2 linked regions of the Shumkonia mesophila genome follow. The protein of the gene in region 1 interacts with the protein of each later gene in a pairwise test. Links are inferred from orthologs where the notes say so. Each region holds a gene or a part of one and is shown on either strand. Other genes may lie near its edges.

Evidence for each region.
Region 2: the proteins of ODR01_RS00805 (region 1) and ODR01_RS09555 interact in binary tests that used the Escherichia coli proteins (3 or more experiments, as listed by UniProt). The link is inferred for Shumkonia mesophila from one-to-one orthologs.

Annotation. Positions count from the first base shown.
Region 1 is NZ_JAOTID010000001.1:182,370-188,908, forward strand. The notes cover bases 3,031-6,539. They hold ODR01_RS00805 (2-oxoglutarate dehydrogenase E1 component), read right to left. Parts: upstream 6,159-6,539; coding sequence 3,231-6,158; downstream 3,031-3,230. Other genes in these bases: odhB (2-oxoglutarate dehydrogenase complex dihydrolipoyllysine-residue succinyltransferase), read right to left, coding at 3,031-3,146; mdh (malate dehydrogenase), read right to left, coding at 6,337-6,539. In the rest of the region: ODR01_RS00790 (MFS transporter), read right to left, coding at 1-288; lpdA (dihydrolipoyl dehydrogenase), read right to left, coding at 318-1,730; more of odhB, read right to left, coding at 1,842-3,030. UniProt on the Escherichia coli protein: E1 component of the 2-oxoglutarate dehydrogenase (OGDH) complex which catalyzes the decarboxylation of 2-oxoglutarate, the first step in the conversion of 2-oxoglutarate to succinyl-CoA and CO(2).
Region 2 is NZ_JAOTID010000004.1:280,131-286,134, forward strand. What follows is about bases 1,440-4,413. They hold ODR01_RS09555 (ABC-F family ATP-binding cassette domain-containing protein), read left to right. Parts: upstream 1,440-1,977; coding sequence 1,978-3,849; downstream 3,850-4,413. Other genes in these bases: ndk (nucleoside-diphosphate kinase), read right to left, coding at 1,440-1,592; ODR01_RS09560 (hypothetical protein), read left to right, coding at 3,972-4,097; ODR01_RS09565 (metallophosphoesterase), read left to right, coding at 4,302-4,413. In the rest of the region: ODR01_RS09545 (diguanylate cyclase), read left to right, coding at 53-1,078; more of ndk, read right to left, coding at 1,170-1,439; more of ODR01_RS09565, read left to right, coding at 4,414-5,453; ODR01_RS09570 (uracil-xanthine permease family protein), read left to right, coding at 5,696-6,004. UniProt on the Escherichia coli protein: Genetic data indicate it may be involved in ribosome assembly or function.

The sequences.
Region 1 (6,539 bases):
GGAATAGAGGAGCGCGGTGGCCTGGGTGATGCGCAACAGCCGGAGGTAATCCATGCGATCGACGACGGTGCCGGCGATCAGGCCGAGAATGATCATCGGCGCCGCCTCGGCGATGGCGATGCCGCCCAGCCAGGCGGTGGATTCGGTCAATTGCCAGGTCAGCCAGCCGATGGCGATGCGCTGCACCCACACGCCGACGTTGGAGGCGGCGATGCCGGCAATGTAGAAGCGGTAGTTGCTGAGGGCGAAGAGGCGCCGGAAGGTCTCGAAATTGGCGGGCAGCCGCATGGCGACTCTCCGCCGCCGGGGGGCGGCGATCAGATGTGAATGGCCCGGCCGGCGACGGCCAGCGCCGCCTCCTTGAGGGCCTCGGCGAGGCCGGGGTGGCCGTGGGCGCTGCGCGCCAGATCCTCGGCCGAGCCGCCGAATTCCATGGCGATCACCGCCTCCTGGATGAGGTCGCCGGCCTCGGGCCCGACGATGTGCACCCCCAGGATGGCGTCGGTCTTGGCGTCGGCCAGCACCTTGACGAAGCCTTCCGTCTCGGCGTTGCAGCGGGCCCGCGAATTGGCGGCGAAGGGGAACTTGCCGACCTTGTAGGCGATGCCTTCTTCCTTCAGCACCTCTTCGGTGCGCCCGACGCCGGCCACCTCGGGCCAGGTGTAGACGACGCCGGGGATGGCGGCATAGTTCACATGGCCCTTCTGGCCGGCCAGAATCTCGGCCACCGCCACGCCCTCGTCCTCGGCCTTGTGGGCCAGCATCAGGCCGCCGATGACGTCGCCAATGGCGAAGATGCCGGGCACGCTGGTCTGGAAATCGCCATCCACCGTCACGAAGCCGCGCTTGTCCGTCGTCACGCCCAGTTTTTCCAGGCCCAGGCCCTCGGTATAGGGGCGCCTTCCGACGGCGACCAGCACGACGTCGGCGTTGAGCGTTTCGGCGCCGCCGCCGGCCACCGGCTCGGCCGTCAGCGTCACGCCCTTGGCGGACGATTTCGCCCCCGTCACCTTCATGGAGAGCCGGATGTCGAGGCCCTGCCTTTTCAGGATGCGGGCGGTCTGCGCCGCCACCTCGCCGTCGAGGCCGGGCAGGATGCGATCCAGGAACTCGACCACCGTCACCTGGGCGCCCAGGCGGCGCCACACCGAGCCCAGCTCCAGCCCGATGATGCCGGCGCCGATGACGATCAGCGACTTCGGCACGCGGTCAAGCGCCAGGGCGCCGGTGGAGGTGACGATGCGCTTCTCGTCGATCTCGATGCCCGGCAGCGGCGCCGATTCCGAGCCGGTGGCGATCAGGATGTTCTCGGCCGTCAGGGTCTGCTTCTTGCCGCCCTTGCCGGGATCGACGACGACGGTCGAGGAATCCTTCAGGCTGGCGGCGCCGACGACGCGGGTGATCTTGTTCTTCTTGAACAGAAAGTCGACGCCCTTGACGTTCTCGGCTACCACCGCGTCCTTACGCTTCATCAGGACCGCGAGATCGAGCGAAACCTTGCCGGCGTTCACGCCGTGAACAGCGAGACCTTCCGCAGCCATCGCGTAGTGGTGGGAGGATTGCAGCAGCGCCTTCGAGGGGATGCAGCCGACGTTGAGGCAGGTGCCCCCCAGGCTGGCCCGCTTCTCCACGCAGGCGACGGAAAGCCCAAGCTGGGCGGCGCGGATGGCGGCAACATAGCCGCCCGGCCCGCCGCCGATGACGATGAGATCGAACGCTGTTTCACTCATGAGACCGTTCCCCTTTTCCCTCCCGTCATTCCCGCGCAGGCGGGAATCCAGGACGACGGTCGGGACTGGACTCCCGCTTGCGCGGGAGTGACGAGACAATACAAAGGCGGTTTAAACGTCCAGCATGATGCGCGTCGGGTTTTCGATGCAGTCCTTGACCCGCACCAGGAACGACACCGCCTGGCGGCCGTCGATCAGCCGATGGTCGTAGGAGAGCGCCAGGTACATCATCGGCTTGGCCACGATCGAACCGTCGGCGAGCACCACCGGACGCTGCTGGATCTTGTGCATGCCGAGCACGGCGGACTGCGGCAGGTTGAGGATCGGCATCGAGTTGAGCGAGCCGTAAACGCCGGCATTCGAGATGGTGAAGGTGCCGCCCTGCAACTCGTCCAGGCTGAGCGCGCCGTCGCGGGCCTTCTTGGCCAGGCTGGCGATGGTGGCCTCGATCTGGGCGAAGGACAGCGCATCGGCGTCGCGCACCACCGGCACCACCAGGCCTTCCTGCAGGCCGACGGCGACGCCGATGTCGTAGTGGTTCTTATAGACGATCTCGTCGCCGTCGATGGCGGCGTTGACCACCGGGAACTCGCGCAGCGCGGTGACGCAGGCCTTGATGAAGAAGGACATGAAGCCCAGGCGCACGCCGTGCCGCTTCTCGAAGACGTCCTTCACCTGATCGCGCAGCGCCATCACCGCGCTCATGTCGGCCTCGTTGTAGGTGGTCAGCGTCGCCGCCGTGTTCTGCGAGGCCTTGAGGTTCTCGGCGATGCGCTTGCGCAGGCGGGTCATGCGCACCCTCTCCTCGCGCGGACCGGCCGGGCGCGGCGGGAACTGGGCGCCGCCCGCGGCCGGGGCCGGCGCGGCGGCCGGAGCCTTGGCGGCGGGCGCGGCGGGCGCGGCGGCCGGCTTCGGCGCCGGCGCGGCCGGGGCTTCCTTGCGGACCTCCAGGTAGGCCAGGACGTCGCCTTTGGTCAGCCGGCCGTCCTTGCCGGTGGCCGGGATGGCGGCGGGATTAAGGCCGCTCTCCTCGATCAGCTTGCGCACCGCCGGGGCCAGGGCCGCCTCTGCGGCAGCGGGCACCGGGGCCGGTTGCGGCCGGGGCGCCGGGGCCGGCTCGGCCTTGGCCGGCGGCGGCGCCTTGGCGGCGGCCGGCTTGGCCCCCCTGGCCGCGGCGGCACCCTCGGCGATGGTGCCGAGCAGCGCGCCCACCTCGACGTCGGAACCCGCCGCGACGACGATCTCGGAAAGCGTGCCGGCAGCCGGTGCGTTGACTTCCAGCGTCACCTTGTCGGTTTCAAGCTCCAGCAGCGGCTCGTCGGCGGCAACCGGATCGCCGACCTCCTTGAACCATTTGCTGACCGTGGCTTCGGTGACGGATTCCCCCAGCGTCGGCACCTTGATCTCAGTCGCCATGACTTCCCCTATACTCTTGCTCACTATGCATTTGGCCGCCCCGCCCGACCGGCGAACGGGGCGATCGAAAATCGTCGACGGCCGTTAAGCCCCCTTGCCCTTCTTTTTGGCCCCATCGCGGCGACCCGCCAGCGGTTCGGCCGACAGGGCCCGTTCCACCACCGCGGCCTGCTCCTTGACGTGGATCTTGTGCAGCCCGGTGGCCGGCGACGCCGCCTCGGCGCGCCCGACGTAAACCGGCAGCGCCTGCCGGCGCTCCAGCTCCTCGTGGATGCAGACCAGCTTGGGGAAGACGAAGCTCCACGCCCCCATGTTGGCCGGCTCCTCCTGGCACCACACCACCTCGGCGTTGGCGTAGCGGGTCAGCTGGTTGACCACCGTCTGGCGCGGCCACGGGTAGAGCTGCTCGATCCGCACCAGGGCAACGTCGTCGATCTTGGCCTCGCGGCGCGCCTGCAACAGGTCGTAATAGACCTTGCCGGTGCACAGCACGAGGCGGCGCACCTTGTCGTCGGCGACCAGCGGTTCGGACTCGGGAAGCACCCGGCGAAAGCGGCTGCCCGGCCCCATGTCGGCCAGCGCCGAGACCGCCAGCTTGTGGCGCAGCAGCGATTTCGGCGTGCAGATCACCAGCGGCTTGCGGAAGTTGCGGTGCAGCTGGCGGCGCAGCACGTGGAAATAGTTGGCCGGCGTCGTGCAGTTGACGACCTGCATGTTGTTCTCGGCGCACAGCTGCAGATAGCGTTCGGGCCGGGCCGAAGAATGTTCCGGCCCCTGCCCCTCGTAGCCGTGCGGCAGCAGCATGACCAGCCCGCACAGGCGCAGCCACTTCGATTCGCCCGACGAGATGAACTGGTCGATGATGACCTGGGCGCCGTTGGCGAAATCGCCGAACTGGGCCTCCCACATCACCAGCGAGTGGGGCTCGGCCAGCGAATAGCCGTATTCGAAGCCCAGGACCGAGGCCTCGGAAAGCGGGCTGTCCAAGACCTCGAAACGGGCCTGCTCGTCGCGGATGTGGTTGAGGGGCACGTAGCGCTCCTCGTTTTCCTGATCGACGAGAACGGCGTGGCGCTGGGAAAAGGTGCCGCGTCCGGAATCCTGGCCCGACAGACGGACCGGCTTGCCTTCGACGAGCAGCGAGCCGAAGGCCAGGGCCTCGGCGGTCGACCAGTCGATGCCCTGGCCGGTTTCGACCATCTGGCGCTTGGCGGCAAGCTGGCGCAGGATCTTGGGATTGACCGCGAAGTGTTCGGGCGGCTGGCCAAGGGCGCCGCCGACCTCGCGCAGGGTCTTGAGATCGACCGAGGTGTCCTCCTCGCGGAACTCGTCCTCGCCCTCCATGTTGACCAGGCCCTGCCAGCGGCCCTCGAACCAGTCCGCCTTGTTGGGCTTGTAGGTCTGGGCGGCGTCGAATTCGGCCTCCAGCCGCCGGGTGAAATCGGCCACCTGGGCCTCGGCCTCCTCGTCCTTCAGCACGCCCTCGCGGACCAGCTTGGCGGCATAAATCTGCCGGGTCGTCGGATGCCCGCCGATGGCCTTGTACATGATCGGCTGGGTGAAGGCCGGCTCGTCCGCCTCGTTGTGGCCGTGGCGGCGGTAGCAGAACATGTCGATGACAACGTCGCGGTTGAACTCCTGGCGGAACTCGGTGGCGATGCGCGCCACGTGGACCACCGCCTCGGGGTCGTCGCCGTTGACGTGGAAGATCGGCGCCTGGACCATCTTGGCGACGTCGGACGGATAGGGCGACGAGCGCGAAAAGCTGGGGCTGGTGGTGAAGCCGATCTGGTTGTTGACGATGAAATGGATGGTGCCGCCGGTGGTGTAGCCCTTGAGTTCCGAAAGGCACAGCGTCTCGGCGACCAGGCCCTGGCCGGCGAAGGCGGCGTCGCCATGCAGAAGCAGGCCCATGATCTGGCCCCGCTCGCGGTCGCCGCGCTCGGTCTGCTTGGCCCTGACCTTGCCGACCACCACCGGGTTGACCGCTTCCAGGTGCGAGGGGTTGGCGCACAAGGACAGGTGCACGGAATTGCCGTCGAAGACGCGGTCCGTCGAGGTGCCGAGGTGGTATTTGACGTCGCCCGAGCCCTGGACGTCCTCGGGCTTCGAGGCATGGCCCTGGAATTCCGAGAAGATGGCGACGTAGGGCTTGTGCATGACGTTGGCCAGCACGTTGAGGCGGCCGCGATGGGGCATGCCCAGCACCACCTCGCGGATGCCCAGCTGGCCGCCGCGCTTGAGGATCTGCTCGATGGCCGGGATCATCGCCTCGGCGCCGTCCAGCCCGAAGCGCTTGGTGCCGGCGTATTTGAGGTGGAGGATGTGTTCGAACCCTTCGGCCTCGACCAGGCGCTCGTGGATGGCGCGCTTGCCGCGCAGCGTGAACTGGGTCTGGTTGTGGATGCTCTCGATGCGGCGCTGGATCCAGGCCTTCTCGTCGGGGTCCTGGATGTGCATGAACTCGACGCCGATGGAGCCGCAGTAGGTTTCGCGCACCACGCGCAGGATCTCGCGCATGGTGGCCGTTTCGAGGCCTAGCACGTAGTCGATGAAGATCGGCCGGTCCATGTCGGACTCGGCAAAACCATAACTTTTGGGCTCCAGCTCGGGATGGAAGGTCTGGCCTTCCAGCCCCAGCGGGTCGAAGCGCGCGATCAGGTGGCCGCGCACCCGGTAGCTGCGGATCAGCATCAGCGCGCGGATCGAATCGAGCGTCGCCGCCCGCACCTGGCCGGCGTCGAGCCGCCCCTCGGCGGCCGCCACCGCCGGCGCCGCGAAAATGGCGGCACCGCCGCCGTTGCCCCCATTGCCGCCGTTGCCAACCGGCCGTGGCGTCCAGCTCGCCCCTCTGATCGCCTGGGCGACGGCGCGGCCGTCCTCCTCCAGGTCGCCAAAGAAGGCGACCCAACTGGGATCGACCGAGTTGGGGTTCTCCAGATAGCGGGTAAAAAGATCGGCGACGAATTCGGCGTTCAGCGGATTGATGAAGGAGTCAGCAGTCGACGACATGGTTCCTCGAAGGCGCAGTTTACCGCCGCGCCCTCTCCCTCCGTTCGGATCAGGGGGCAGCCTCGCCCCGGGTGGGGCACCCCACAAGATGGGGTCGCCCACCGTCGTTGACTACCCCCGCCCAGTCCTTCGCAAAGGGATGCCGCCCCCGTCGCCGAAAGCGGCCTCCGCAAGTCCCCTACATTTTGAGCAGGGCCTTGGTCGCCTTGAGCAGCTTGTTGACGCTGGCCACCGAGGCGTCGAAGGCCTTCTTCTCGTCCGCCTTGAGGTCGATTTCGATGATCTTCTCGACGCCGCCGGCGCCCAGCACAACCGGCACGCCGACATAGATCCCCTTGAGCCCGTAGGGACCATTGCAATAGGCGGCCACCGGCAGCACCC
Region 2 (6,004 bases), on another replicon or contig:
CAGGCAGTATTGTCGTTTGTTTTATTGGTCATCCCGATTAAATCACAATCCTATGCGCCAGAAACGCCAGGACCTCATCCGTTCCCTGTTCGATGAGTACATCGAGATGTACGCCGCGCGCGACGATCTCTTGACGGAACGCTTCAGCGAAAATTTCAGCGGCTACACCGGCGGCGGCGATTTCCTCGTCAAGGACCGCGAGCACTGGGCGCGAATCACCCGCAAGGACTTCGCAGAGGTGCCCGGCCGTCTGCGCATCGAGATGCTGGACCTCTCGACGCAGGACTTGAGCGAGGACGTCGTCGTCACCACCGCCTTTTTCCACATTCACCTGCCCATCCCCGATTCCATTCTATCCAGGGAGACGGCGCGGCTGGTACTGGTTTTCCGCCGTGAAGACGGGGAGTGGAAGATTGCGCACAGCGGCATCTCCATCCCCTATCAGCTGTTGGCAAGCGGCGACGACGAGGTCTACCCGATCAATTGCCTGCACGAGCGCAACCGCGAGCTTGAAGCCATCGTCGAGGAGCGCACCGCCGCCCTGGAAGACGCCAAGACCAGGCTGGAGGCGCTCAGCAACACGGACGGACTGACCGGCATCGCCAACCGCCGCGCCTTCGATGGCATGCTGGCCCAGGAATGGAAACGCGGACAACGCGCCGGCACGCCGCTGGCCCTGATCATGCTCGACGTCGACCACTTCAAGAAGTTCAACGACCGCTACGGCCATCCGGCCGGTGACCGCTGCCTGCAGGCGCTGGCCGGGGCGCTGGCCCAGGCGGGGCGGCGGGCCGGGGAACTGGCGGTGCGCTACGGCGGCGAGGAATTCGTCATGCTGTTGCCCAATACCGGCGGGCACGACGCCTTGGAAACCGCCCACCACATCCAGCAGGGGGTGTGGGCGCTGGCCCTGCCGCACGCGGATGCGCCCACGGGCATCGTCACCGTCAGCCTCGGCGTGGCCAGCCTGGTGCCGTCAGCGCAACTCAATCCGGAAGATCTGGTGCAGCAGGCCGACTCCGCGCTTTACAGCGCCAAGCTGTCAGGGCGCAACTGCGTGCGTTCGGCGACGGCGTGACGTGGCGCGGGAACGAAAACCCCGCCCCGGTTGCCCGGGACGGGGTTTCGATGACGTGCCGTGCCGCTTGAAGGGGCGGCGGCGGAATAGGTCAGCCGACCAGCTCGGTCGCCGCGAAGAAATAGGCGATTTCGTCGCGCGCCGTTTCCGGGGCGTCGGAGCCGTGCACGGAATTCTCCTGCACGTTGACGCCGAGATCCTTGCGGATGGTCCCCGCCTCGGCGTTGGCCGGGTTGGTGGCGCCCATCACCTGGCGGTTGCGCTGGATGGCGTTGTCGCCTTCGAGCACCTGCACCACGATGGGGCCGGAGCACATGTAGTCGCACAGGTCGTTGAAGAAGGCCCGCTCGGCGTGGACGGCATAGAAGCCTTCCGCCTGCTTGCGGGTCAGGTGAATGCGCTTCTGGGCGACGATGCGCAGCCCCGCCTCTTCGAAACGGGCGACGATCTGGCCCGTGATGTTCCGGCGGGTGGCGTCCGGCTTGATGATGGACAAAGTCCGTTCGACAGCCATGCCCTAAAATCCTCCAATAGCTTCGTTTGTTCTCTGACATTCCCTCAAGAGACCCGCCCCCCGACGGTTTCCCGTTTTGCGTGGGCGCGGGCATCGGGCTCCCCTCGGAGCCGGCGCCTTATAGACAGATCGTGGGCGCGACGCAAGTGTCCCATCCGCCGCCGAGGGGGCGCAAAGGCGGCCACCCTGCCCTCTCCGCCGGTGGGGCGGAGCCGGTGTTTATTTTGGGGACACCATACTTTTATTTTGGGGACACCATACTTAATTCGCAAAAGACGTTACCCCTCGTGCGGCGAGTGATGAAATCGAATTAAGTATGGTGTCCCCAAAATAGGCCGAAACAGGCGTGGTTTTCCGGCGGGCCGGGGCGTGCTATGACGCCGCCATGCTGACGATCAACGACCTCACGCTACGCCTTGGCGGGCGCGTCCTCTTCGAGGGTGCCAGCCTGTTCGTGCCGGCCGGCCACAAGGTGGGCCTGGTCGGACGCAACGGTTCGGGCAAGACGACGCTGTTTCGAGTCATCTCCGGCGAGTTGGCCCCCGACAGCGGGTCGGTCACCCTGGCCGGGCGGCCGCGGGTGGGCCGCGTCGCCCAGGAAGCGCCGGACGGCCCGTCGAGCCTGCTGGAAACCGTGCTGGCCGCCGACGAGGAACGGGCCCGCCTGCTGATCGAGGCGGAGACGACGGCCGATCCGCTGCGCATCGCCGAGGTGCACACGCGGCTCACCGACATCGAGGCCCATTCCGCGCCCTCCCGGGCCGCCGCCATCCTGTCCGGCCTGGGGTTCGACGAGGCGGCCCAGGCTCGTCCCTGCCAGGAATTCTCGGGCGGCTGGCGCATGCGCGTGGCGCTGGCCGGGGCGCTGTTCGCCAGGCCCGACCTGCTGCTGCTGGACGAGCCCACCAACCACCTCGACCTCGAGGCCACCCTGTGGCTGGAGGGTTATCTGGCCGCCTGGCCGGGAACCCTTCTGGTGATCAGCCATGAGCGCCGGCTGCTCAACCGCGTCGCCGAGGAAATCGCCCATTTGAGCGAGCGCACGCTGACCCGCTATGCCGGCAACTACGATCGCTTCGAGCGGGTGCGCCGCGAAAACCTGGTGCGCGAGGCCCGGATGCGCGACCGCCAGGTCGCCGAGCAGAAGCGCATCCAGGCCTTCGTCGACCGCTTCCGGGCCAAGGCCACCAAGGCCCGGCAGGCGCAAAGCCGGCTCAAGATGCTGGCCCGCATGGAGCCGATCGCCGCGGTCATCGAGGAGCACACCACCGCCTTCCAGTTTCCGGCCCCCGAGCCGATGCCGCCGCCGCTGATCGCGTTGACCGGGGTTTCCGTCGGCTACGTGCCGGAAAAGCCGGTGCTCTCCCGCCTCAACCTGCGCATCGACATGGACGACCGGATCGCCTTGATCGGCGCCAACGGCAACGGCAAGTCGACCCTGGTCAAGCTGTTGAGCGGCCGGCTCGACGTGACGGAGGGGACGCTGCGCCGGCCCGGCAAGCTGCGCATCGGCTATTTCGCCCAGCACCAGGCCGAGGAGCTGGACATGGGCGGCACCGCCTTCAGCCATCTGGCCGCCCTCATGCCGGATGCCCGCGAATCGGCGGTGCGCGCCCATCTCGGCCGCTTCGGCTTCGGCCAGGACAAGGCCGACGTCAAGGTTTCCTCGCTCTCCGGCGGCGAAAAGGCCCGCCTGCTGTTCGCCATGATGAGCCGGGCCGACCCGCACATGCTGCTCTTGGACGAGCCGACCAACCATCTGGACGTCGACGCCCGGGAGGCCCTGGTCGAGGCGCTGAACGGCTTCGACGGCGCCGTCATCGTGGTCAGCCACGATGCCCACCTGATCGATTTGGTGTGCGACCGCCTGTGGCTGGTGGCGGACGGCACCTGCGCCCCCTTCGAGGGCAGCCTCGAGGATTACGCCCGCCACCTTGCCGAACAGCGCCGGGCCAACCGGCGCGGCGACGGCGAGGCCGGGGCCAACGACCGCAAGGAGGCGAGGCGCAACCGCGCCCAGGCGCGCGCCGACGCAGCCCCCCTAAGACGGGCCGCCCAGCAGGCCGAAAAACGCCTGGCTGAAGCGACCGAGTGCAAGAAGCGCCTCGAGGCCGAGCTGGCCGACCCCGCCACCTATGCGCGGGCGCCCGAGCGCGTCACCGCGCTGCAGATCGCCATGGCCGAGGCGCGAAGCGCGCTGGAGGCCGCCGAGGAAGCCTGGCTCGCCGCCCACGCCGCGCTGGACGAGGCAGAGTAGGCGCGATTCCCTCTCCCCCGTTTGCCAGCCGGGGGCGAGCGGGATTAGCTTAAGGCCCAACCCGTGCGGAGGGCTCGACCTGTCGTGGGTCGGGCATCATCCAAAAGAAGCGGAGGATTGGGATGCGTTCGACCAGCGACGCGAAACGCGCGCGTCCGATGGTGCAATGGCTGGCCACCGGCGGCGCCGGCCTCGAGGCTGGCCGCTCCATCATCCGGGCTTGTCCCCTCTTCGGCCCAATGGCCTGACGGCCTGACTCCCGCGGACGGAGGGAGCGGGGGGATGCCCCTTCTCCCCTTTTCCGTGCCCGGCCGTTGGCGCGTTGCGCCGACCCTCGCCATGGACAAGACCCCGCCCGATCTGCTTATCTCGGGCGGGCGTCTGTCCGCGCCCATCCCCCCGCCGCCAACCGATGGAAGGGACCGGCCATTCGCAAAGTCCCGTTGAGCACCATGATCATCTTCCATGTGATTCCCCTCGCCATCTTCCTTTACGTGGCCTGGCGGTTCGTCCTGCCGCTGCCGGTCGGTCCGGCCTGGAAGGGGCTGGCGGCGCTGGCCCTGCTGGCGATCTCCCAGCAGCACCTCGTCGTGCGCACGTTCTTCGGCAGCTTGGCCTCGCCGGAACTTCCCGCCCCGGTGCTGATCGCCGTCGGCTGGCTGTTCGGCGCCTTCATTCTGCTGGCGGGGTTGCTGCTGCTCAGGGATCTCGCCGCCGTCGTCCTCCTGCTGGCCGCCAAGGCGGGCCTTTCGGCGGGGATTTCGGTTTCCGGCGTCGGCTGGGCCTTGGGCGCCGGCGTCGCCGCGCTCGTCCTCTCGGCGTTCGGGGTGTGGCAGGCCGTCCGCGTGCCCGACGTGCGCACCCTCGACATCGCCATCCCCGGCCTGCCGGCCGAGCTCGACGGCCTCAACCTGGTGCAGATCAGCGACCTGCACGCCAGCCGCCTGTTCGCGGCGCCGTGGGTCGAAGCCGTGGTGGAGAAGGCCAACGCGCTCGATCCCGATGTCATCCTGTTGACCGGCGATCAGGCCGACGGCCCGGCCGACCGGCGCGCCACCGACGTGGCGCCGCTCAGGGGGCTTAAGGCCCGGCACGGCGTCTTCGCCATCACCGGCAACCACGAATACTACTCGGGCCACGCCGCCTGGATGGCCGCCTTCGAGGACCTCGGCATGCGCGTACTGATGAACGAGCACGTGGTGATCGGCCAGAACGGCCGCTCGCTGGTACTGGCCGGCATCACCGATGCCGCCGCTTTCGGCTTCGCGCTGACGGCCCCCGACATCGGCGCGGCGCTGGCCGGGGCGCCCAAGGATGCCCCCGTCGTCCTGATGGCGCACCGGCCGCCCGGGGCGGCGCGGCACGCCGAGGCCGGCGTCGACCTCCAGCTTTCGGGGCACACTCACGGCGGCCAGATCCCGGGCATCAAGGCGCTGGCGCGGCACTTCAACGAGGGGTTCGTCTCCGGCCTCTATGCGGTCGGCGGCATGCAGCTTTACGTCAGCAACGGCACCGGCCTGTGGCCCGGCTTCCCGCTGCGCCTCGGCAGCCCCGCCGAGATCACCCAGATCGTGCTGCGGGCCCGCGCGGCCGGCCAGGGCTGACCCCGCCGGACCGTCGCCCTGGGCAACCGGAAAGATCGTTGACACGGTCGTCTTCCAACATCGGCCCCACCCAGGGATTCCGCCATTTGTGGATAACTAGGGGAAAATATCGGAAAAATTGGGCTTTATCCCGTTCCCCCGATATGCGAAAGCCTTTGCTCCGAGACCGGGCTTTCGGAATCGGGCCATGAGGGGTGCCACCGGGCCGCGGTCCTGCGACCATAAATGGGGGGAATCCCGCAATGCCCGAAAAATGCGTTCTCGACGTCAATGAACGCCCGGCCCCGGGGCCGTGGCTGCTGTTCAGCCTCCAGCACCTCTTCGCCATGTTCGGCGCCACCGTGCTGGTGCCCTTCCTGACCGGCCTCAATCCCGCCGTCGCCCTGGTTTCCAGCGGCCTCGGCACGCTGCTTTACATCGTCATTACCCAGGGCAAGATCCCGGTCTACCTGGGGTCCTCCTTCGCCTTCATCGGCCCCATCCTGGCAGCCAAGACCATCGGTGGCCTGGACGGCGCCCTGGTTGGCTGCGCGGTGGCCGGCCTGGTCTAC